DNA from 3 places in the Crossiella sp. CA198 genome. Region 2 is predicted to be linked to each of the others. Evidence: riboswitches for the same ligand, from Rfam matches in the RefSeq annotation. Region 2 holds a riboswitch; each other region holds the start of a gene.
The links. Region 2 has a riboswitch for thiamine pyrophosphate ahead of ACTOWY_RS32370 (thiamine ABC transporter substrate-binding protein). Riboswitches for the same ligand answer to the same signal wherever they lie in the genome.
Positions count from the first base shown of each region.

Region 1: linked by a shared signal. The riboswitch ahead of thiC (phosphomethylpyrimidine synthase ThiC) and the one ahead of ACTOWY_RS32370 (thiamine ABC transporter substrate-binding protein) in region 2 are both predicted to bind thiamine pyrophosphate.
Region 3: linked by a shared signal. The riboswitch ahead of thiO (glycine oxidase ThiO) and the one ahead of ACTOWY_RS32370 (thiamine ABC transporter substrate-binding protein) in region 2 are both predicted to bind thiamine pyrophosphate.

Region 1 covers NZ_JBQJIM010000006.1:306,953-314,170, reverse strand. Annotated here, with positions in the region: gene thiD (bifunctional hydroxymethylpyrimidine kinase/phosphomethylpyrimidine kinase) at 1-321, opposite strand, end outside; gene thiC (phosphomethylpyrimidine synthase ThiC) at 318-1,970, opposite strand; TPP riboswitch at 1,962-2,093, opposite strand; gene ACTOWY_RS12605 (hypothetical protein) at 2,118-3,131, opposite strand; gene ACTOWY_RS12600 (peptide deformylase) at 3,168-3,740, opposite strand; gene ACTOWY_RS12595 (DUF3263 domain-containing protein) at 3,874-4,206, shown strand; gene ACTOWY_RS12590 (LytR C-terminal domain-containing protein) at 4,253-4,891, shown strand; gene ACTOWY_RS12585 (AAA family ATPase) at 4,907-7,129, opposite strand; gene pssA (CDP-diacylglycerol--serine O-phosphatidyltransferase) at 7,140-7,218, opposite strand, start outside.
Region 2 covers NZ_JBQJIM010000022.1:110,990-118,207, forward strand. Annotated here, with positions in the region: gene ACTOWY_RS32360 (ABC transporter ATP-binding protein) at 1-25, opposite strand, end outside; gene ACTOWY_RS32365 (ABC transporter permease) at 25-1,635, opposite strand; gene ACTOWY_RS32370 (thiamine ABC transporter substrate-binding protein) at 1,611-2,618, opposite strand; TPP riboswitch at 2,663-2,775, opposite strand; gene ACTOWY_RS32375 (4a-hydroxytetrahydrobiopterin dehydratase) at 2,830-3,126, shown strand; gene ACTOWY_RS32380 (alkaline phosphatase PhoX) at 3,123-4,283, opposite strand; gene ACTOWY_RS32385 (NUDIX domain-containing protein) at 4,463-4,921, shown strand; gene ACTOWY_RS32390 (BTAD domain-containing putative transcriptional regulator) at 4,922-7,218, opposite strand, start outside.
Region 3 covers NZ_JBQJIM010000006.1:315,333-322,550, reverse strand. Annotated here, with positions in the region: gene ACTOWY_RS12655 (DHA2 family efflux MFS transporter permease subunit) at 1-729, shown strand, start outside; gene ACTOWY_RS12650 (hypothetical protein) at 854-1,783, shown strand; gene ACTOWY_RS12645 (S1 family peptidase) at 2,140-3,264, shown strand; gene ACTOWY_RS12640 (S1 family peptidase) at 3,503-4,654, shown strand; gene thiE (thiamine phosphate synthase) at 4,764-5,417, opposite strand; TPP riboswitch at 5,463-5,574, shown strand; gene thiO (glycine oxidase ThiO) at 5,569-6,669, shown strand; gene thiS (sulfur carrier protein ThiS) at 6,666-6,866, shown strand; gene ACTOWY_RS12620 (thiazole synthase) at 6,867-7,218, shown strand, end outside.

The DNA of each region.
Region 1 (7,218 bases), on a different contig from region 2:
GATGCCGGCCTTGTCAACGGCCTTGGCGATGGCGGTGATGATCTCCGCGTTGGCCAGCATGCCCGTTTTCGCCGCCTGCACACCGATATCGGTGGCCACCACCTCGATCTGGGCGGCCACCGTCTCCGGCGGGATCTCCACGATCCCGGTCACCCCGAGCGAGTTCTGCACGGTGATCGCGGTGATCGCGGTCATGCCGTGCACCCCGCACCCGAGGAAGGTGCGCAGATCGGCCTGGAGTCCGGCCCCGCCACCGGAATCCGAACCGGCGATGGTCAGTGCCCGGGGCGGGGTCGGCGCTCCTGCGTGCTGATCCGTCAACGGTCCACCACAGGCAGGTAGACCTTGTTGCCCTGCTCGGAAAACTCGCCCGATTTCTCCTGCATACCCGCCTCGATCGCCTCCACAGAGGAAAGTCCGTGCTCCTCAGCGTACTTGCGCACGTCCTGGGTGATCTTCATGGAGCAGAACTTCGGCCCGCACATCGAGCAGAAGTGCGCGGTCTTGGCCGGTTCGGCCGGCAGCGTCTCGTCGTGGAAGGAGCGGGCGGTGTCCGGGTCAAGCGACAGGTTGAACTGGTCCACCCAGCGGAACTCGAAGCGCGCCTGGGACAGCGCGTCATCGCGTTCCTGCGCCCGCGGATGCCCCTTGGCCAGGTCGGCCGAGTGCGCGGCGATCTTGTAGGTGATCACGCCGACCTTCACATCGTCCCGGTTGGGCAGGCCGAGGTGCTCCTTGGGCGTGACGTAGCAGAGCATCGCGGTGCCGTGCCAGGCGATCTGCGCCGCGCCGATGGCCGAGGTGATGTGGTCGTAGCCGGGCGCGATGTCGGTGGCCAGCGGGCCGAGGGTGTAGAACGGCGCCTCACCGCACAGCTCCTCCTCCAGCCGCACGTTCTCCTTGATCTTGTGCATCGGCACGTGACCAGGGCCCTCGATCATCACCTGCACATCGAGCGCGCGGGCGATGTGGGTCAGCTCGCCCAGCGTCTTCAGCTCGGCGAACTGGGCCTCGTCGTTGGCGTCGGCGATCGAACCGGGCCGCAGGCCGTCACCAAGGGAGAAGGTGACGTCGTAGCCGCGCAGGATCTCGCACAGCTCCTCGTAGTGGGTGTAGAGGAAGCTCTCCTTGTGGTGCGCCAGGCACCAGGCGGCCATGATCGACCCGCCGCGGGAGACGATGCCGGTGACCCGCTTGGCGGTCAGCGGCACGTAGCGCAGCAACACGCCCGCGTGCACGGTCATGTAGTCCACGCCCTGCTCGCACTGCTCGATCACGGTGTCCCGGTAGACCTCCCAGGACAGCTTGGCCGGATCCCCGTCGACCTTCTCCAGTGCCTGGTAGATCGGCACCGTGCCGATCGGCACCGGCGAGTTGCGGATGATCCACTCACGGGTCTCGTGGATCCGCTTGCCGGTGGAGAGGTCCATCACCGTGTCGGCGCCCCAGCGGGTCGCCCACACCATCTTCTCCACCTCGTCCTCGATGGAGGAGGACACGGCCGAGTTGCCGATATTGGCGTTGATCTTCACCAGGAACTTCTTCCCGATGATCATCGGCTCCGCCTCGGGGTGGCACCGGTTGAGCGGGATGACCGCCCGGCCGATGGCGACCTCGCTGCGCACCAGTTCCACATCAACGCCCTCGCGCACGGCGATGTAGCGCATCTCCGGGGTGATGATGCCCGCCTTGGCGTAGGCGAGCTGGGACACCGCGCCGTTGACCGGCTCCCGCCCGGCCACCCAGTCCGCGCGCAGCTTCGGCAGTCCGCTGTGCACGTCGATGGCGGCCGTGCTGTCGGTGTACGGGCCGGAGGTGTCGTACACGTCGAGGTGTTCGCCGTTGGTCAGGCCCACGCGCCGGAACGGCACCTGGAGCCCCTCCGGTCCCTCGATGTAGACCTTGCTCGACCCCTCGATCGGGCCGGTGGTGACGGTCGGACGGACATTCCGATCGGCAAGTGCCGTCATGGCAAAGCTCCCTACGCCGGCATTACCCGGTCAGGTTCAGGCGGTCGACAGCCCCAGGGTCGAAAAGCCGACACCTAGCTGCCCTCTCAGCCCGTTTCGGTACGAGCTCCCGCGTGTTTTGTTGTGGTGGTGGACCGCACGGGCCCTCTAGGCACCATAGTGAGCGATCGGCGTGCTGACCACACCGCTCGCCGGGTGAAATGTGCGCAGGGTCCCCTCGACCAGCTCGGCGAACCCGCCGGTCGCCGGGTTGTGCGCGGTGGGCCGGATACCCTCCACCAGTCCGATCCGCCGCCCACTCGCCGGATCCCAGGTCTCCAGCCCCCCGGCCCCGCTGACGTGCAATTTCCCCTGGTAGGCCCACATCGGCCCGTCCAGTCCGCGCAGCTCGCCGGTCTTCTCACCGGAGGGCGCGTCGTACAGCTCGGTGGCGGCCGCGGTGCCCGCGACGGTGAGCCGTTGCAGCGCAACGGTGTTGTCGTCCAGCCAGGTCACCGGCATGTCCCACATGCCGTCGGCGCTGTCCAGCCCGCGGTACCGCTCGGGCGCGTGCGTGTGCCCACCCAGCCAGGCCGTCACATCGATCAGCGCGGGCAGCGGGAACGGGTGCCACACCCAGCCGTTGGTCAACAGCCACCGCCCGGACGGACTGGGATGCAGCGACCCGTGGAAATCGCTGATGTGGTTCTCCGGCTCGGGCCCGTCCCGCGGCCACTCGGTGGTGATCTCACGCCCGGTCAGCAACTCACCCCCGGGCAGCGCGAAGGCGTCCACCCGGTTCCAGTCGGTCTGCGCGATCAGCGTGTTGTCCGGCAGGAAGGCGACCCCGTACGGCACGGTGAAGACGTCCCAGCCATCGTCGCGGTACAACGGGAACACCTCGTGACCCGCCGCCAGATCCACCAGCGACCCGTGCCACCCGTAGTCGTCGGTCACCGCCGCGAACCGGCCATCCGCCGAGGTGTGCAACCCGAAGCCCCGCCGCCGGCCCATCCAGACCTCGGGCTCCGTCGCGTACTCCCAGGACACGAAGTCGGCGACCACCTCCGCCGCGCCGGTCTCGCGCAGCCGGACCAGGTGGTCGTTGGCCTCGTTGATGGTCAGCCAGCCATCCGGCAATGGCGCCAGTCGCCGGTGGGTGTGCCGGATCGGGTAGTCCACCAGGTCATAGTCCCGTGGCGGGCCAGCGAATATTCGTCAGTGGCCGAAGGGGTCCTCGACCTCGCCCGGCATCCAGCTCAGCCCGTCCACGCCCCAGCCGTTGGCCTTGAGGGCCTTCTTCGCGGCGCGCTTGTGCCGGCCGGTCAGCCGGTCCAGGTACAGGTAGCCGTCCAGATGGTCGGTTTCGTGCTGGAGGCAGCGGGCGAAGAAGCCCTTGCCCTCGACCTCGATCGGGTTGCCGTCGCCGTCGAATCCGGTGACCTTGGCCCAGTCGGCGCGGCCGGTGGGGAAGGCCTCGCCGGGGGCCGACAGGCAGCCCTCGATGTCCTCTTCCTCATCGGGCATGCCCTCGGGGATCTCGCTGGTCTCCAGCACCGGGTTGACCACGACGCCCTTGAACCAGTTGCCCTCGTCGTCGTGGCAGTTGTAGACGAACAGGCGCTGGTCGACCCCGATCTGGTTGGCCGCGAGACCGACGCCGTTGGAGGCGGCCATGGTCTCGTACAGGTCGGCGATCAGGGTGCGCAGCGCGTCGTCGAACTGCTCGACTGGGCGCGTCGGGTTGTGCAGCACGGGGTTACCGGCGATGACGATGGGGTGCACGGCCATGCCGGAAAGCCTATCGGCGTGTCGGCCGGACGCGCCGGGCTGTGCCCCAGCCTGTGTCAGGGTTACGTGGTGTAATGAGTTAACCGGAAATGACAGCCGTGGGATTCGCTGATCGGTGAGTGCGAGGAGCCGGATGGACGCCGCAGAGGTCAGGGCGCGGTCCTGTGACCAGGACAACGACCCGGCGGCGAAGGCCGGGCGGCCGCCTGCCGACGGGCTGACCGAGCGGGACCACGAAGTGCTCGCCTTCGAGCGGCAGTGGTGGAAGTACGCGGGCGCCAAGGAACAGGCCATCCACGAGATCTTCGACATGTCCGCCACCCGTTACTACCAGGTGCTCAACGCGCTGATCGACAAACCGGCGGCGCTGGCGGCCGACCCGATGCTGATCAAGCGCCTGCGCCGGTTGCGCGCCAGCAGGCAGCGCACCAGAGCCGCTCGGCGGCTGGGCATCGAACCGATCTGACAGTTCTTTCCGCCACTGCTGAAGTCAGCGTTCTCGGAGGCAATGCATGAGCTCGGTGGAGCCGTCCAGCGCATCCCGCCCACTGCGGGTCGCGGGGCTGGCGGCCCTAGGCGTCGCGGCGGTGGCACTTGTGCTGGGCGTGGTGACCCTGTTCGCCAACGGCTCCGAGGATCCGCAGAACGGCGCCCAACCCGGGCCGTCCAGCACCACCTCGGCCGACCCCGCACAGCCGACCACCAGCAGTGAACCGGTGCCGCCGACCAGCACCTCCGCTGAGCCGCCGCCCACCACGACACCCAGCAGCGAGCCGCCGCCCAGCACCTCGGCCCAGCCGCCGCCGGTGACCAGCGCGCAGCCGCCGCCCGCCCAGCCGAAGGCCGCGGTCCGGGTCTACAACAACTCCAACATCAAGAACCTGGCCGATCACGCCGCCACGGACCTGCGGAACGCGGGCTACCCGGTCGAGGAGGTCGGCAACTACTCCTCCGGGATCATCCCGACCACCACGGTCTACTACCGGCCAGGCACCGACGAGGAAGCCGCGGCCAAGGCGCTGGCCAGGAACTTCGGCATCCGGGCCGAGGCGCGTTTCGAGGGCCTCAAGGACGCCAAGCCGGGCCTGATCATGATCGTGACCAGGGAGTACAAGGCAGGCAGCGGCAAGGACGGCGGCAACAGCAAGTAGCCGCCGCCCGGTGGCTCAGCCGCCCTGGCGATGCCGGTCGGCGTAGGCGGCCAGGTTGGCCAGCTGGACCGGGTCCAGGGACGGGCGGACCGCCTTGCGTGCGCTGTCCAGGTGTGCCGGGGTGACCTCGGCGGCGTCCAGGGACTCGCGCATCGCGGTCAGCGCGGCCTCCCTGATCAGCGCGGCGCAGTCGGCGGCGGAGTAGCCGTCGAGTTCCAGGGCCAGTGCGGTCAGGTCGACCTCGGCGGTCAGCGGGGTGTGCCGGGCCGCGGACTTGAGGATCTCGGTGCGCGCCTGCGCGTCCGGCGGCGGCACGTAGACCAGGCGCTCCAGCCGTCCGGGCCGCAGCAGGGCCGGGTCGACGAGTTCGGGCCGGTTGGTGGCGCCGATGATCACCACGTCGTTGAGCGGTTCGACCCCGTCGAGTTCGGTGAGCAGCGCGGCCACCACCCGGTCGCCGACCCCGGAGTCCGAGGACTGGCCGCGGCGCGGGGCGAGCGCGTCCACCTCGTCCAGGAACAGCAGGGTGGGCGCGGCGTCGGCGGCCCGGCGGAACAATTCGCGGACCGCGCGCTCGGATTCGCCGACCCACTTGTCCATCAGCTCGGCGCCCTTGACCGACATGACGTTGACCCGCCCTGACCCGGCCAGCGCGCGCACCAGGAAGGTCTTGCCACACCCTGGCGGCCCGTAGAGCAGCACGCCGCGCGGGGGCTGCACGCCGAGCCGGGCGAAGGAGTCCGGGTACTGCAACGGCCACAGCACCGATTCGGTGAGGGCCTGCTTGACCTCGGTCATGTCGCCGACGTCGTCCAGGGTCAGCCCGCCGGTCGCGAGGGCGTCGGAGGCGGACATGGAGATCGGCCGCACGGCCTGCGCCGCGCCGAGCAGATCCTCCTGGCCGATCCGCGGTTCGGCGGTCTCCCGCTGCCGCAGCGCGGCCCGGACCGCGGCGTCCCGGCGCAGCGCGACCAGGTCGGCGACCACAAAACCGGGGGTGCGTTCGGCGACCACGGACAGGTCGACGCCGTCTTGGAGGGGGGCCTCGCGGAGCAGCACGCGCAGCAGTTCGGTGCGGGTGCGGGCATCCGGCGGCGGCACGGTCAGCTCGCGGTCGACCAGGTCGGGATCGCGCAGCTTGGGGTGGGTGCCCTCGGGAGATGCGGTGGTGGCCACGATGGCCAGGCCGGGGGTGTCCACCGCGGCGTGCAGCGCGTCGAGGACCACGGTGGCCAGCGGCGGCGGGTCGTTGGCCGGCAGCAGCGCCTCGATGTCGGCGATGAGCAGCACGCACGGGGTGCTGCGCCGGGCCTTGGCCACCGCGGCGCTGATCGCGTCGTGCGCGCGCTGACTGGCCGCGGCGGGTTCCAGGGCGGCGGCGCTGGGCGCGATCAGTTCGATCACCTCGGCCTCCACCGCGGCGGCCACCGAGCGCACCAGGGTGGACTTGCCGACCCCTTCCGGCCCGCTGACCAGCACGCCGAGCCTGGCGGACGCGCCGAGCCTGGCGAGCAGTTCGGGGCGGCGGAAGGAGAGTTCGAGCCATTCGGTGAGCCGCCGGGCCGCGTCCTGCGCGCCCACCAGATCGGCCACCGGCACCGGCGGCGCGGCGGGCATGGGCGGCGCGATGGCCACCGGCGCGGGCAGCGTGGGCCGGGCGGCGGCGGGTGGTTCGCCGGTGCGGGCGCCGTCCCGCCAGCTGACCACGGTGGAGGGCTGCACCGCGACCACGCCGCCGGGTTCGGTGGCGGTGATGGTGAGCAGTTCGTTGGTCCAGGTCAGCCCGATCGCCAGGGACAGCTTCCGCCGGGCGGTGCTGACATCGGCTTCGGGCGGCGGGGCCAGGTCCTGGGGCAGCAGGGACACCGCGTCACCGGTGGTGATGACCTTGCCGATCAGCGCCAGCCGCACCGTCTCCGGCGACACCCCGGTGCTGGCCAGCCGGGACCCGGACACGGTGACCGCGCGGGCCGCGGCCACCTGCACCGGCGCCACCACCACCTCCGAGCCCTCGGTCAGGCCCAGGTTGGACATGGTGATGTCGTCGGTGAGCAGCACGCCGGTGGGCACGCCCGCATCGGCGGCCGCGGCCAGCGCCGCGGTCACCCTGGTGCCGGTGAGCCGGACCGCGTCCCAGGCCCGCAGCCCGAGCGCGTCCAGCACCTCCGGGTGCAGGCGCACCACGCCACGGCGGGTGTCCAGGGCAGACGGGGAGTGCCGAACGGTCAGCGTGATCACGCCGCCGAGCCTAGTCGGGCCGCGAGTCCCGGCGTCGGCGTTCGGTGCGGCGCAACCCGAGCTGTCGCCAGTTGCCACGCTGCCCGTCC
Region 2 (7,218 bases):
TCATGCCGTCGACAGTGAGACCCATCAGAACTCCCCGGTGCCGACTCTGAGCTTCTCGATCACCAGCACCGCCAGGCCGGTCACCACCATCAGCAGGGTGCAGGCCGCGTAGGCCATCGCCTCGTTGAGTTCGCCGGGCCGGGCGATCAGCCGGGCGATGGCCACCGGCAGGGTGGGCGCCTCCGGCCGGGCCAGGAAGCTGGTCGCGCCGAACTCGCCCAGTGCCACCACAAAACCGAACCCGGCGGCGGCCAGCATGGACCGCAGCGCCAGCGGCAGGTCCACCTCCCGCCAGACCCGCAGCGGCCCGGCGCCCAGCGTGGCGGCGGCCTGGCGCAGCCGGTCGTCGATGGCCCGCAGCACCGGCAGCACCAGCCGCACCACCAGCGGGGTGACCACCAGCGCCTGGGCCAGCGGGACCAGCAGCGGCGAGGTGCGGAAGTCGCCGGGCAGGGCGTCCATGGTGACCAGGTAGCCGAAGCCGACGGTCACCGCGGACACACCCAGCGGCAGCATCAGCACCAGGTCGAGGGCCTCCCCCGCGCCACGGCGGCGCACGCGGGAGAGCACGATCGCCGCCAGCAGGCCGATGACCAGCGCGAGCAGGGTGGCGTCCCCGGCCGCGCGCAGCGAGTTGAGCGCGGCCTCGAATCCGGACACGGCCAGCGTGCCCTGGGTGCCGCCGGTGGCCAGCGCCCGGTAGCCGTCGAAGCTCCAACCGTCCGCAGTGGACAGTGAGCGGAGCAGCAGGCCGAGGATCGGCACCAGCAGGGCCAGCACCACCAGGGCAGCGCCCGCGACCACGAACCACTCGCCGCCGTGCGGCTTGCGCAGGCTTTCCTCGGCGGCGCGCAGTTTCAGCTGTGCCTCCCGGCGGCGGCGCGCGACCGCGCCGATGACCAGGGCGGCGATCACCGCGGCGAGTTGCAGCAGGGACAGCGCGGCCGCGCCGGAGAGGTCGAGCAGGTTGACCGTGCGCAGGTAGATCTCGGTTTCCAGGGTGCGCAGCCGGGAGCCGCCCAGGATCAGCACCACGCCAAAAGCGGTGGAGCAGAACAGGAACACCACCGCGGCGGCCGAGCCGATGGCCGGGCCGAGCGCGGGCAGGGTGACGCTGAGGAAGGTGCGCCAGCGGGAGGCGCCCAGCGCGCGGGCGGCGTCCTCGGCCCTGCGGTCCAGGTGCGACCACAGGCCGCCGACGGTGCGCGCGACCACGGCCACGTTGAAGAAGGCGTTGGCCAGCACGATGCCCAGCGCGCCCGCGTCGCCGAGCACCGCGCGGAAGGCCAGGCCCACCACCACGGTGGGCAGCACGAACGGAATGGTGATGGCCAGCCGGACGAAGCCGCGCCCGCGCACCTGGCAGCGGGCGAGCAGGTAGGCCACCGGCATCCCGGCCAGCAGCGCGACCGCGGTGGCCGCGGCGGCCTGGCCAAGGGTGAAGGCGACCAGGTCCCAGGTCGCCGGGTCGGCCAGGGTCTTGCCGACCCCGGTGCGACCCAGCCCCAGCCCGATGATCGCGGCCACCGGCCAGGCGAAGAAGACGGCCAGGAAGCCCAGCGGCACCGCCGCCGCGACACTGAGTCCGATGCGGGCCGCCCGCCCCGTAGCTAGCCCTGAACGAGCTTGCGCCACTGCTCCACCCAGCGCTCCCGGCCCTCGGCGATCTTGGCCGCGGGCAGCGTGGCGGCCGACTGCGGCTGCGGCGCGACCTGCTGCCACACCGCGGGCAGCGCCACACCCTCGCGCGCCGGGTAGACATACATCTGCTCGGCGACCTGGGCCTGGAACTTCTCGCCCAGCAAGAAGTCGACCAGCTTGCGCGCGGCCTCGGGCTGCTTGGCGCCCTTGAGCACGCCGGTGTACTCGACCTGCCGGTAACAGGTGTCCAGCAGCGCCTTGGTCTTCGGCTTGCCGTCCGGCCCGACCTCGGCCGCGGGTGAGGAGGCGTAGGAGAGCACGATCGGCCGGTTTCCCTTGCCGCCCACCGAGAACTCCTGCTTGTAGGCGGTCTCCCAGCCGTTGACCACCTTGACCCCGTTGGCCTTCAACCGGTTCCAGTAGCCCGGCCAGCCGTCCTCGCCGAACTTGGCCACCGTGTTGAGCAGGAAGGCCAGGCCGGGTGAGGAGGTCGCCGGGTCGGAGACCACCAGCAGGTCCTTGTACTTCGGGTCGGCCAGCTCGTCCAGGGACTTCGGCTCGGCCAGCCCCTTCCGCGCGAAGTAGGCCAGGTCGACGTTCATGCACACATCGCCCAGGTCGACCGCGGACAGCGCGCCGGAGCTGTCGGCGGCGTAGCGCTGCGGGCCCTTGGCCGCCTCCGGGCTCTGGTAGGACTCCAGCAGGCCGTTGTCGATGGCCCTGGAGGCGAAGGTGGAGTCCACGCCGAAGACCACGTCGCCGAGTGGGTTGGCCTTGGTGAGCACCAGCTGGTTGGTCAGCGCGCCCGCGTCGCCCAGCGCCCGCTGCTCCACGGTGATGCCGCTCTGCTTCTTGAACTCGGCGAACAGGCCCTCGCTGACCGCGAAGGACTCGTGCGTGAGCAGCACCACCTTGGTCTCGCCGGGTGGGGCCGGGGTGGTCCCGGAACCGCCGATCAGCGAGCAGCCGGTGAGCATGGCAAGGGTGGTGACCAGCGCGAACGCGGTCGTGGTGCGACGCAAAGTTCCTCCTGACGCAATCCCTACACCGGCATGATCCGGATCAGGTGCGGACGGTCGAGAGCTGACCGCTCTCCTCTCAGCCCGGCTACACCGGACTCCCGTGGCATCTAGGGGCTAGACCTTACGCCGGGTCGCGCGCGGGCACCCGCACGAGGACCATGAAGGCATGGCCGAACTGCTGAGCGATGACCAGATCCACGACCACCTGCTCCGGCTGCCGCAGTGGCTGGCCGAGGGCACCGCACTGGTGCGCACGGTCGAACTGGACAGCTTCCCGCAGGCCATCCAGGTGGTGAACCGGGTGGCGGAGATCGCGGAGAACGACAACCACCACCCGGACATCGACATCCGCTGGCGCACCCTGACCTTCCGCTGCTCCACCCACTCCAAGGGCGGCATCACGACGCTGGACGCGGCCCTGGCGCAGGAGATCGACGGTGTGATCGAGGCGATCGCGGGCTAGCTCCGGAACGGCCCGGTGACCTCGTAGGTGATGCCACCGCTGCTGGACCCGCTGGTGCCGCGCTGGGAGGAGAAGTAGAGCCGGTTGCCCGCCGGGCTGAACGCGGGTCCGGTGATCTCCGACCCGCTCTGCCCGGTGATCCGCAGGAACGGCGCGACGATGCCTGCCGGAGTGATGAGGCAGATCTCCATGTTGCCGCCGTCCTCGGCCACGAACAGGTCGCCGCTGCTGGTCCCGGTGACGTTGTCCACCCCGGTCAGCGGCGCGGCGCCGCCGGTGACCAGGTTGTCGTCGTAGGTCAGGCTGATCGAGCTGGTGCCGGCGTGGTACGCCCAGACCCGGTTGTCGCCCTTGGTGGTGAACCAGCAGGTGCCGCCCGCGTAGTAGCAGCCCTCACCGCCGTTGAAGCGTTTCGCGCCGACGACCTGGTTGCGGGTCGCGGTCGGGCTGCCGTCGACGTCGCCGACAACACCCCAGGTCACCGGGCCACTGGTCTGCGAACTGGTGCCCTTGAGCACCTCAAGGGTGCCACTGGAGAGGTCGCCCCAGGTGGTGGGCTTGAAGCGATAGAAGCAGCCGTCCGGCACGTCCTCGGTGAGGTAGACGTAGCCGTGGTCGGGGTCGGCGGCGCAGGCCTCATGCTTGAACCGGCCCATCGCGGGGCGGCGGATGGCGGCCTTGACGCCCCACGGGTCGGTCTCGTAGACGTAGCCGCGGTCGACCTCCTCACAGGACAGCCAGGTGTTCCAGGGGGTGGCGCCCCCGGCACAGTTGACGTTGGTGTTGGCCAGCGTGCGGTAGGCCCCGGTGATCTGGCCACTGGCGTTGAACTTGACCGCGCCGACCCCGCCGGTGCTGGACACCTCGCTGTTGGAGACGTAGATCCAGCCGCTGCCGTCGACGAAACAGGCCCCGCCGTCCGGCGCCGGGTGCCAGGTGTAGCCGGTCCCGGCCACCTGCTGCCCGGTCCGCGCGATGACCCGGCTGGTGAAGCCCTGCGGTAACTGGATGCCGTTGCCGTCCGCGGCCAGCAGTGGACCGTACGGACTGGCCCCCGGCTGCGCGCCATCGGCGAAGGCGTCCCGCCAGGCCGCCCCGCCAAAGGCGGCGGCCGCGGCGCCGACCACGGCGACCCGCAAGAAGTTGCGTCGTTGCACGGTGAACTCCCGTCAGTTCGGGTGACACTCAGGAGTCTTGCGAGCGCCAAGGGTCACCGGTACCGGCAAAAGTCCGGTGAACGAAAGGTGAAGCGCGACACAAGGATGGCCGTCGGCGAAGCACTGTCCACAGTGGACACAGGGGGACAGGCACGCCGAGTTTGGCTATGGTCGTGGACGTGTCTGAACCCGAGCGTCAACTCGTCAGGCCCACTGTCCACGCGGTCGTCCTGCACGGCGACCGCCTACTGGTGCGGCGATCCAGTGATGCCCCGGAGGGCACCGGCTACGCCTTCATCGGCGGCCAGTGCGCCCCGGGCGAGACCTTCGAAACCCGGCTGCGCCAGGCGATCGACGAGCAGACCAGCACCCGGTTGGTCCAGTCCGAGTACCTGTTCGTGGTCGAGCACTTCTTCACCGAGGCGGACCAGCCCGCGCACGCGGTCGAGCACTACCTGTGGGCCTCGGTGGACCGGGTCGCGGTGAGCGGCCGCACCCCCGGCCACGACTACGAATGGCTGCCACTGGCCACCCTGGCCGAGTCCGACCTGGCCCCGCACCCGGTCCGCGACCTGATCGCGGCCGGCAGGCACCGGGACCCCAGGCACCTGGTGGTCCGGGACGGCGAACTGGCCTGATCAGTTCACGCACGGGCAGGCCCAGCGGCGATGCCAGTGCGGGGCCTCGGCCGACTCCCGGATGCCGAGCCGGTCGAAGACCTCCCTGGCCTCCCGCCAGGCCCGGTGCGCCGCGGGCTGGTCGCCTGCCGCCGCGTGCGCCGCGCCCACGTCCCGCAGGGTCCGGGCCCGCCACGCCGGCAGCCGCAGCTCCGCCCAGCCCGTCAGCGCCAGTTCCAGGTAGCGCAGCGCGGGTTCGACCTGGCCCTGGGCCAGCCTGCTCTCGCCAAGGGTGCGGTGCAGCAGGGCCAGGCCGAAGGTGTCGTGCAGGGCCTGGCTGGTCTGGGCGGCGCCGAGCAGGGCGGCCTCGGCCTGTTCGGGGCGGTGCTGGCGGATCCAGACCTTGGCCAGGGCCTGGGTGGTGTAGCAGCAGAGCAGGTCGTCGGCGACCGCGCTGACGATGCGGTGGCTGCGGCGGCAGTACTCCTCGGCCTCGTCCCAGCGGTCGGCGGCGCGGTGCACCAGGCCGATGCCGCGCAGGGCCAGCGCCTCGCCGCGTTCGTTGCCCGCGGCGCGGTAGGAGCCCGCCGCGGCGGTCAGGGTGTCGATGGCCTCGGGGTCCTCGCCGAGTTCGCGGTGGGCGTAGCCGATGCCGTACAGGGCGTGCGCGACGCCTTCCTCATCGCCACTGGTGGCCAGCATGTCCCTGGCCCGGCGCAGGGCAGGCAGCGCGGCGGCGTGGTCGGCGAGTTCGCGGCCGACCATGCCGATGCCGTTGAGCGCGACCGCCTCGCCCCTGGTGTCGCCGACCTCGGTGAACAGCGCCCGCGCGGTGCGGAAGTGGGTGCGGGCCAGTTCGTAGCGGTCCCGTTTGTAGTGCAGCTGGCCCAGGCTGCACTCCAGCGCGGCCTCGCCCCTGCGATGGCCGGTGCGGCGCAACGCGCTGATCGCGGCCTCGTGCGTGCGGGCCCAGCCGTCGTAGCGGTTGCGCACCGCGAAGAAGCTGAACACCAGCGCCTCGGCCAGTGCCGCCGCCAGCTCGGCCAGGTCCAGTTCGGCGGCCCTGGACACCGCGGCCACCAGCGCGGGCTCCTCCTGCTCGAACCAGCGCTCGGCGCCGGTGATCCGCGGCCGGGGCTGGCTGCTCAGGTCGGTGTGGCAGAGCCGGGGCACCGCGGGCGGCAGCGGCTCGGCCAGCTCGTCCACCGCGGCCAGCAGCGCGGTCACCGCCCTGCGCACCGCCTCCCGCCGCTCCCCCGCGGTGTCCTCCAGCTCGGCGCGTTCCCTGGCGTGCAACCGGACCAGGTCGTGCATCCGGTAGCGCAGCGGCTCGGCAGGCGCGCTGCTGACCTCGATCAACTGGGCGTCCACCAGCTGATCGAGGACGTCCTCGGCGGTCTCCTCCGGCTCGCCCAGCAGCGGCGCGGCCAGCCAGCCCGGCAGGTTGCCGTAGCCCAGCGTGCCCAGCAGCCGGTACGCGCGCCTGCTCGGCTCGTCCAGGCCCAGGTAGCTCACGGCCAGCCCGGTGCGCACGGCCAGATCGCCGACGGACAGCTCGTCCAGCCGCCGCTGCTCGTCCCGCAACCGGCCCAGCAGCCGGGACACCGGCCAATGCGGGCGGGCGGCCAGTTTCGCCCCGGTGATCCGGATCGCCAGCGGCAGGTACCCGCACAGCTGCGCCGCCTCGGCCACCGCCGCGGCCTCGGCACTCACCCGCTCCGCGCCCAGCAACCGCGTGAACAGCTCCCGCGCGTCCACCGGCGGCAGCACGTCCAGCGCGACCCGGCGCACCCCCTCCAGCCCGGACATCCGGTGCCTGCTGGTCACCAGCACCAGGCAATCCGCGCCGCCGGCCAGCAGCGGCCGGACCTGGCTGGCCCGGGCGGCGTCGTCGAGCACCACCAGCATCCGCCGCCCGGACAGCTCGGCCCGCCACAGCGCGGCCCGCTCCCGCAGCCCCTCCGGAATCCGCTCACCCGGCACCCGCAGCGCGCGCAGCAGCGCGTCCAGCACCTCCTCCGGCGCGAGCGAGCCCAGTTCGACGAAGAGCTGCCCGTCCGGGTAGCGCGGGGCCAGCCGGTGCGCGGCCCGCACCGCCAGCGCGGTCTTGCCCACCCCGGTCGGCCCGTCCAGCCACCACACCGGCAGCACCCCGGAGTCCCGGCCACCCACCGCGCACAGCCGGGTCAGCTCGGCGGCGCGGCCGGTGAAGTCCGGCACATCACGCGGCAGGTGGTTGCGGCTGACCGGCGCGGGAGCGGACGCGGGACGGGGTTCGGCGAGCAGTTCGCGGTGCAGTCGTTGCAGTTCCGGGCCGG
Region 3 (7,218 bases), on a different contig from region 2:
CTGCTGCAGGTCCGCGGCAGGCACCCGCTGGTCCCGCCCGCGATGTTCGCCAACCGGACGTTCGTGCTGGCCAACGGCCTGACCTTCCTGGTCTACGCGGCACTGGGCGGGGTGATGATGCTGCTGGTGCTCCAGCTCCAGGTCTCCCTCGGCTACAGCCCGACCGCCGCCGGCCTGGCCGGACTGCCCATCTCGCTGATCATGCTGCTCTTCTCCGCCCGCTCCGGCAGGCTGGCCCAGCGCCTCGGCCCACGCCTGCAACTGATCATCGGACCGCTGCTGGTCGCGGCGGGCATCCTGCTGTTGCGGCTGGTCGTGCCGGGTGCGAGCTACGTGTTCGGGGTGCTGCCCGGGGTGCTGCTCTTCGGCGCCGGGCTGGCCCTGGCGGTGGCCCCGGTGACCGCGACCGTGCTGGCCGCCGCGCCGGACGCGCACGCCGGGGCGGCCTCCGGGGTGAACAACGCGGTGGCCCGCACCGGCGGCCTGCTCGCGGTGGCGGTGCTGCCCGCGCTGGCCGGGCTGCACGGCGCGGAGTACGCCGATCCGGCCGCGCTCACCGCTGGCTGGCAGATCGCGCTGCTGGTCTGCGCCGGACTGTGCGCGGCTGGCGGGCTGTTCGCCATCGGCATCGACAACCGGGTACTCGCCGAGGAGAAGCCCGCGGACTGCCTCAGTTGCGGGGTGGACGCTCCGCCAACGCATGCCAACACCGCGTCACAAAACGCGTGATTCTACTGTGGACTGTCCATTGAGGACAGTGTGTCGGTCCTCACCATGTGGCAACCCAAGGAGTGTCCGGTCCGTCGTCAACGTTGGCAGGAAGTAACCGGGAAGAGCTAGGCGCAAGGGAAAGATGAGCGGCGAGGAGAAGCGGAACCGTCCGGATGTCACCTTCACCCAGGTGATCGCAGGCGCGCTCGCGGCGGTGACCGCGGCGGCGGCGGGCGCACAACTCGGGGTGGCGGGAACCATCATCGGGGCCGCGGTGGCCAGTGTGGTGAGCACCGTGGGCAGTGCGCTGTACCAGCACTCCCTGGAACGCAGCCGGGCCGCGGCCAAGGCCCTGCGCACCGCCGCCGCACCCACCGCGCTGGCCACCGCGGCACTGGCCGCGCAGGCCGCCGAGCGGACCGACCGGGAGGGCCCGGCGGAGGCCGGGAAGTCCGGCCCGGACGCCCCGGCCAAGCCCGGCTCCGGCGCGCCGACCGCACTCCCGGCCAAGCCTGGCCCGGACGCGGAGACCGTCCTGCTGGCCAAGTCCGGCCCGCACGCCGAGACCGTGCGCCTGGCCAAGCCCGACCCCGCCGCGGACGCCGAGACCGTGGTCCTGCGCAAGCCCGACTCCGCCGCAGACGAGCGCGAAGCCGCGCCCGAGCCGCAGCGGCGGCCCTGGTACCGGCGCTGGCAGCTGGTGGCCGCGGTGACCGCGCTGGTCTTCGCCCTGGGCATGGGCGCGGTGCTGGCCATCGAGCTGGCCACCGGCGCGCCGCTGTCCGGCAAGGACAACGGCGGCCGGACCACCGTCGGCGAGCTGTTCGGACCGGGTGACCGGAAATCGACCCCGACCCCGGGCAACCCAACACCGTCCAGTTCCGTCTCCACTACCGAGAGCACCACGACGCCCGAGGCTCCGACCAGCTCCAGCCAGGTTCCGCCGACCAGCACCTCCGCCCCGCCGCCGAGCACGACGTCCGGCTCTCCCCCCACGACGACCTCGCCTCCGCCGCCGAGCAGCGCGGCGCGCTCGACCACGGGCACGCAGCCCACGCAGACCACGCCCTGATCATCCGTTGGTCAGAACGGCCCAGTCTCGTTACTGCATGTCGCCCACTACCGAGGTCGTGATGTGACACGACACGCCCACGTATGGCCCAGAGCCGACACGTGTTCCTCCTTTCGGCGGATGCCTCGGGTAGGTCTGTGTCTTTAACGTCCCCCAAAAGTGATTCGCGATGACGCACAGTCACTAATGGTCACTGGCGGAGAGGACGGTCCGATGGACCACTCGTTCCCGGTCATGCAACCGATGGCGTCCCGCCGGTGGCCCCACGTTCGTTGAGTTCGACCCCCCACGGGCCGTCGCCCCTGTACCCCCTGCCTGCGACGGCCCGGTGTCTCACCAACACGAGAGGGCTACGAATGAAGATCGCAGTCGCAGCACGCGCCGCCGGCGTGGCGTTGCTGGCCACCGGAGCGGTCGTCGTGGGCACCCTGCCCGCCGCGGCGGAGGGTTTCGCCTCCCCCGAGATGCTGCAGGCCATGCAGCGTGACCTTGGTCTGACCGCCGAGCAGGCGGCCGACCGGGTGAGCAGTGAGAACAAGGCAGCGCAGATCGAGAACTCGGTGCGCGAGGCCGTCGGCGCCGCCTTCGCCGGCGCGCACTTCGACGCGGGCAGCGCCAAGCTGGTGGTCAGCGTGACCGATGCGGCCAAGGCCGCCGCGGTCGAGGCCGCTGGCGCCACCGCCAAGGTCGTCTCCCGCGGCGTGGCCGCCCTGGACGGCGTGAAGTCCGCGCTGGACGCGGCCGAGGCCAAGGCCCCGGCCGGGGTGACCGGCTGGTACGTCGACGTCAAGAGCAACAACGTGGTGGTCAACGTGCAGCCCGGTGCGGCAGCGGCCGCCCGTGCGCACCTGGCCACCCTGCCGGACGCCTCCGCGATCAAGGTCGTGGAGACCGAGGAGGCCCCGGTCCCGCTCTATGACGTGCGCGGTGGCGACGCGTACTACATGGGCGGCGGCCGCTGCTCGATCGGCTTCTCGGTGCAGGGCGGCTTCGTCACCGCCGGGCACTGCGGCCGGACGGGCACCGCGACCCAGGGCTTCAACCGGGTCGCCCAGGGCACCTTCCGCGGCTCGACCTTCCCTGGCAACGGCGACTTCGGCTGGGTGGCCACCAACGCGAACTGGACCCCGCGGGGCGTGGTGAACCGCTACAGCGGCTCTACCACCGTCCGGGTGACCGGCTCGGCCGAGTCCGCGGTCGGCGCGTCGATCTGCCGCTCCGGCTCCACCACCGGCTGGCGCTGCGGCACCGTCCAGGCCAAGAACCAGACGGTGCGCTACCCACAGGGCGCGGTGACCGGCATGACCCGCACCAACGCCTGCGCTGAGCCGGGTGACTCCGGTGGCTCCTGGCTGACCGGCACCAACGCCCAGGGTGTGACCTCGGGTGGGTCCGGCAACTGCTCCTCCGGCGGCACCACCTTCTTCCAGCCGGTGAACGAGATCCTCAGCGCGTACGGGCTCCGGCTCGTCACGAGCTGACCGTAAGGGTGAGGTGGGCCGGCGCCCTGCAAGCCGGCCCACTCGCACCCGCCGGAAGGCGCCCGCGGGATCCCTGCCCCGCGGGCGCCTTTCACTTCGAATTCTTCGAATCACGTTCGTTTGACCCTGGGCAAACTCACAATCCGTCGCTAGCTTTCCCCCGTCTGGCCTAGTGAGGTGGCCCGATAGAGGGAAGGGCGTTCGGATGAAGCGACGTTCCGTCACTGGTCTTGCTGCGGTGGCACTGCTAGCCGGTGGCCTGCTCACGATCGGTGCGCAGTCCGCCTCGGCCCTGCCCGGCGGCCTGACCGCGGCGATGGGCCGCGATCTCGGCCTCAGCCCCGCGCAGGCGAGCGAGCGCCTGCACCGGGAGCGGCTGGCCGAGCGGATCGCCGCCGGACTCCGGGACCGCCTCGGCGCCCGTTTCGCCGGCTCCTGGTTCGATCCGGGCACCGGCGCCGCGGTCATCGGCGTGACCGAACCCTCCGCACTGGCCGCCGTGCGCGCCACCGGCGCCGCCGCTCGCCTGCACACCCACTCGCTGGCCGACCTGGACGCGGCCAAGGCCGCCCTGGACACCCGGCAGGCCCCGCGCGAGGTCACCAGCTTCTACGTGGACGAGCCCGGCAACCGGCTCGTGATCACCACGACTCCCGGCGGCCGGGCCGCCGCCGAGCGCTTCGCCTCGGGCACGCAGGGGGTGCGGGTGGTGGAGAGTTCCGCCGCGGCCACCCCGACCGGCGATCTCGCCGGCGGCGGCGCGATCTACATGAGCGGTGCGGCCGGTGGCCGCTGCTCGGCCGGGTTCACCGCGACCAGCGCCGACGGCCAGCCCCGGCTGCTCACCGCCGGGCACTGCGCGGACGGCGGCAGCCTGGTCAACGCGCTGGGCAACGTCAAGATCGGCGACTTCAGCCGGGTCAACTGGAAGGACCAGAACGACTTCGCCGAGGTGACCGTGGACCCGGCGGCGGGCTGGACGCTGCTGCCCCAGGTCAGCACGCACGACGGCGGCGCGGTGACGATCAAGGGATCCACCGAGGCCGCGGTGGGCGCGAGCCTGTGCAAATCCGGCTCCACCACCAGGTGGACCTGCGGCGTGGTCACCGCGCGCAATGTCACGGTGAAGTACGGTCAGATCGACGGCTCCGCGATCACGGTGCGCGGCCTGGTGCAGCACAACGCCTGCGTGGAACCGGGCGACTCCGGCGGTTCCACCGTCTCCGGCGACCAGGCCCAGGGCATCACCAGCGGCGCCAAGCTCTACGACGCCAACGGCGACGGCCGCAACGACAGCTGCCTGGCCAAGCGCGGCGAGGAATCAGTGTCCTGGCACCAGCCGGTCAACGAGGCGCTCAAGGTCTACCGGCTGACCCTGGCCACCGGCTGAGGCTTCCCGGCGCGCGGTGTGTTGTCAGCCCCCCGACCGCACCGCACCGGGTTGGTAAGACGACAGCGGCGTTCCCGCCTTTCCCGGCGGGAACGCCGCGGTCGTCAGGTCAGCCGAGCCGGGCCTTCAACCGGGCCGCGGCGGCCGCCGGGTCCGCGGCCTCGGTGAGCACCCGGACCACCACGATCCGGTCCGCCCCGGCGGCCAGTACCTCGGGCAGCCGGGTCTCGTCGATGCCGCCGATGGCGAACCAGGGCCGGTCGTGCCGGGCGGCCGCGGTGTGCCGCACCAGGTCCAGGCCGGGCGCGGGGCGACCGGGTTTGGTCGGGGTCGGCCAGCACGGGCCGGTGCAGAAGTAGTCCACGCCCGGCTCGATCGCCGCGGCGTCGGACTGCGCGTTGTCGTGGGTGGAGCGGCCGATCACCACCTGCTCGCCGACGATCCGCCTGGCCAGTGGCACCGGCAGGTCGTCCTGACCCAGGTGCAGCACATCTGCGCCGGCGGCCAGCGCGACATCGGCGCGGTCGTTCACCGCGAGCAGCACGTCGTGCTTGGCGCAGGCCGCCGCGAAGACCTCCAGCAGCCGCAGCTCCTCGGCGGCCTCCAGGCCCTTCTCCCGCAACTGCACGATGTCCACGCCGCCGGCCAGCGCGGCGTCCAGGAAGGCCGGCAGGTCGCCGCGTTCGCGACGGCCGTCGGTGCACAGGTACAGCCGCGCCGCGCGCAGCCGCTGGCGAATCTGATCTCCGTCGAGTCCGGGCACGGTAAGCGAGCCTATGCGCCCCCAGTCCCGGCTGCTACGGTGGAATTCGGTCCGCACGGGAGCCCGGGAGAGCACTGGGCTGAGAGGGAGTCTGCTGACTCCGACCGTCGAACCTGATCCGGGTCATGCCGGCGCAGGGAGCGTGAGATTCGTGTCGAAGGCAGTCGTCGTCGTGGGTGGCGGCGTTATCGGTCTGTCCATTGCCTGGCGAGCCGCCGCGGCCGGATTCCGGGTCCGGGTGGTCGATCCGGCTCCGGGTTCCGGCTCGTCCTGGGTGGCGGGCGGCATGCTCGCCCCGGTCACCGAGGCCTGGCCGGGGGAGGAGGACGTGCTCGCCCTGGGCGCGGCCTCACTGCGCCGCTGGCCGGAATTCGCCGCCCGGCTACAAGCCGAGGCGGGCCGCGATCCCGGCTTGCACACCGCGGGCACCCTGGCCGTTGGGGTGGACGCGGCCGACCGGGACGAGCTGTCCCGGCTGGCCGGATACCTGACCTCGCTGGGCCGGGAGGTGCACCAGCTCACCGGCCGGGAACTGCGCAGGCTGGAGCCCGCACTCGGCCCGGCCGTCCGCGGTGGCCTCAACGTGCCCGGCGACCTGTCCGTGGACAACCGGCTGTTCCTGGCCGCGCTCCGGGCCGCCTGCGCGGCCAACGGGGTCGAGTTCATCGCGGTGGCAGCGGCGGAGACCTTGCCCGGCAAGGTGCTGCTGGACAACGGGTCCATTTTGGACAGTGAGGTGACGGTGCTCGCCGCCGGAGCCTGGAGCGCCCGGCTCTACCCGGGCCTGGCGGGCCTGATCCGCCCGGTCAAGGGCGAGATCCTGCGGCTGCGGCACCGCCGTGGCGCGCTGCCGCCGCCCACTCGCACCGTACGCGGCTCGGTGCGCGGCAAGCCGATCTACCTGGTTCCCCGGCCGGACAACGGTCTGGTGCTCGGCGCGACCCAGTACGAGGCCGGGTTCGACACCGATGTGGTGGCCGGTGGCGTGCGCGATCTGTTGCTGCACGCCGAGGAACTCATGCCATCGATCGCCGAGTACGCCCTGGTCGAGACCGCCGCGGGCCTGCGTCCGGGCAGCATGGACAACCTGCCGTTGCTGGGCTGGCTGGAACCCGGCCTGCTGGTGGCGGCCGGACACCACCGCAACGGCGTGCTGCTCGCCCCGGTCACCGCCGAGGTCGTGCTGGACCTGTTGGCGGGCAAGGAGATCACCCCCGAAGCGAAAGCAGCCGACCCCGGGAGGAGCAGATGAAGGTACGGGTCAACGGCAACGACCATCAGCTGGCCGAGAGTGCCACGGTGGCCGAGGTGCTGACCCTGCTGGCCGCACCCAGCACGGGCATCGCGGTCGCCCTCGACGGCGCCGTGGTGCCCCGCGCGAGCTGGGCGGAGACCAGGTTGCGCGAGGGTTCGGTCGTGGAAGTGCTCACTGCGGTACAGGGAGGTTGAGTGGACGGCCAGCTGGTGATCGCCGAACACGAGTTCGGCTCAAGACTGGTGATGGGCACCGGCGGCGCGCAGAACCTGTCCATCCTGGAGCAGGCCCTGGTGACCTCCGGCACGGAGCTGACCACGGTGGCCATGCGCAGGCTGGACAGCGAGGGCGGCACCGGCGTGCTGGAGTTGTTGCGGCGCCTGGGCATCCGGCCGCTGCCCAACACCGCGGGCTGCAAGAGCGCGGCCGAGGCGGTGCTCACCGCGCGGTTGGCCAGGGAAGCCCTGGAGACCCGCTGGGTCAAGGTCGAGGTGGTCGCCGACGACCAGACCCTGCTGCCCGACCCGATCGAACTGCTGGATGCCT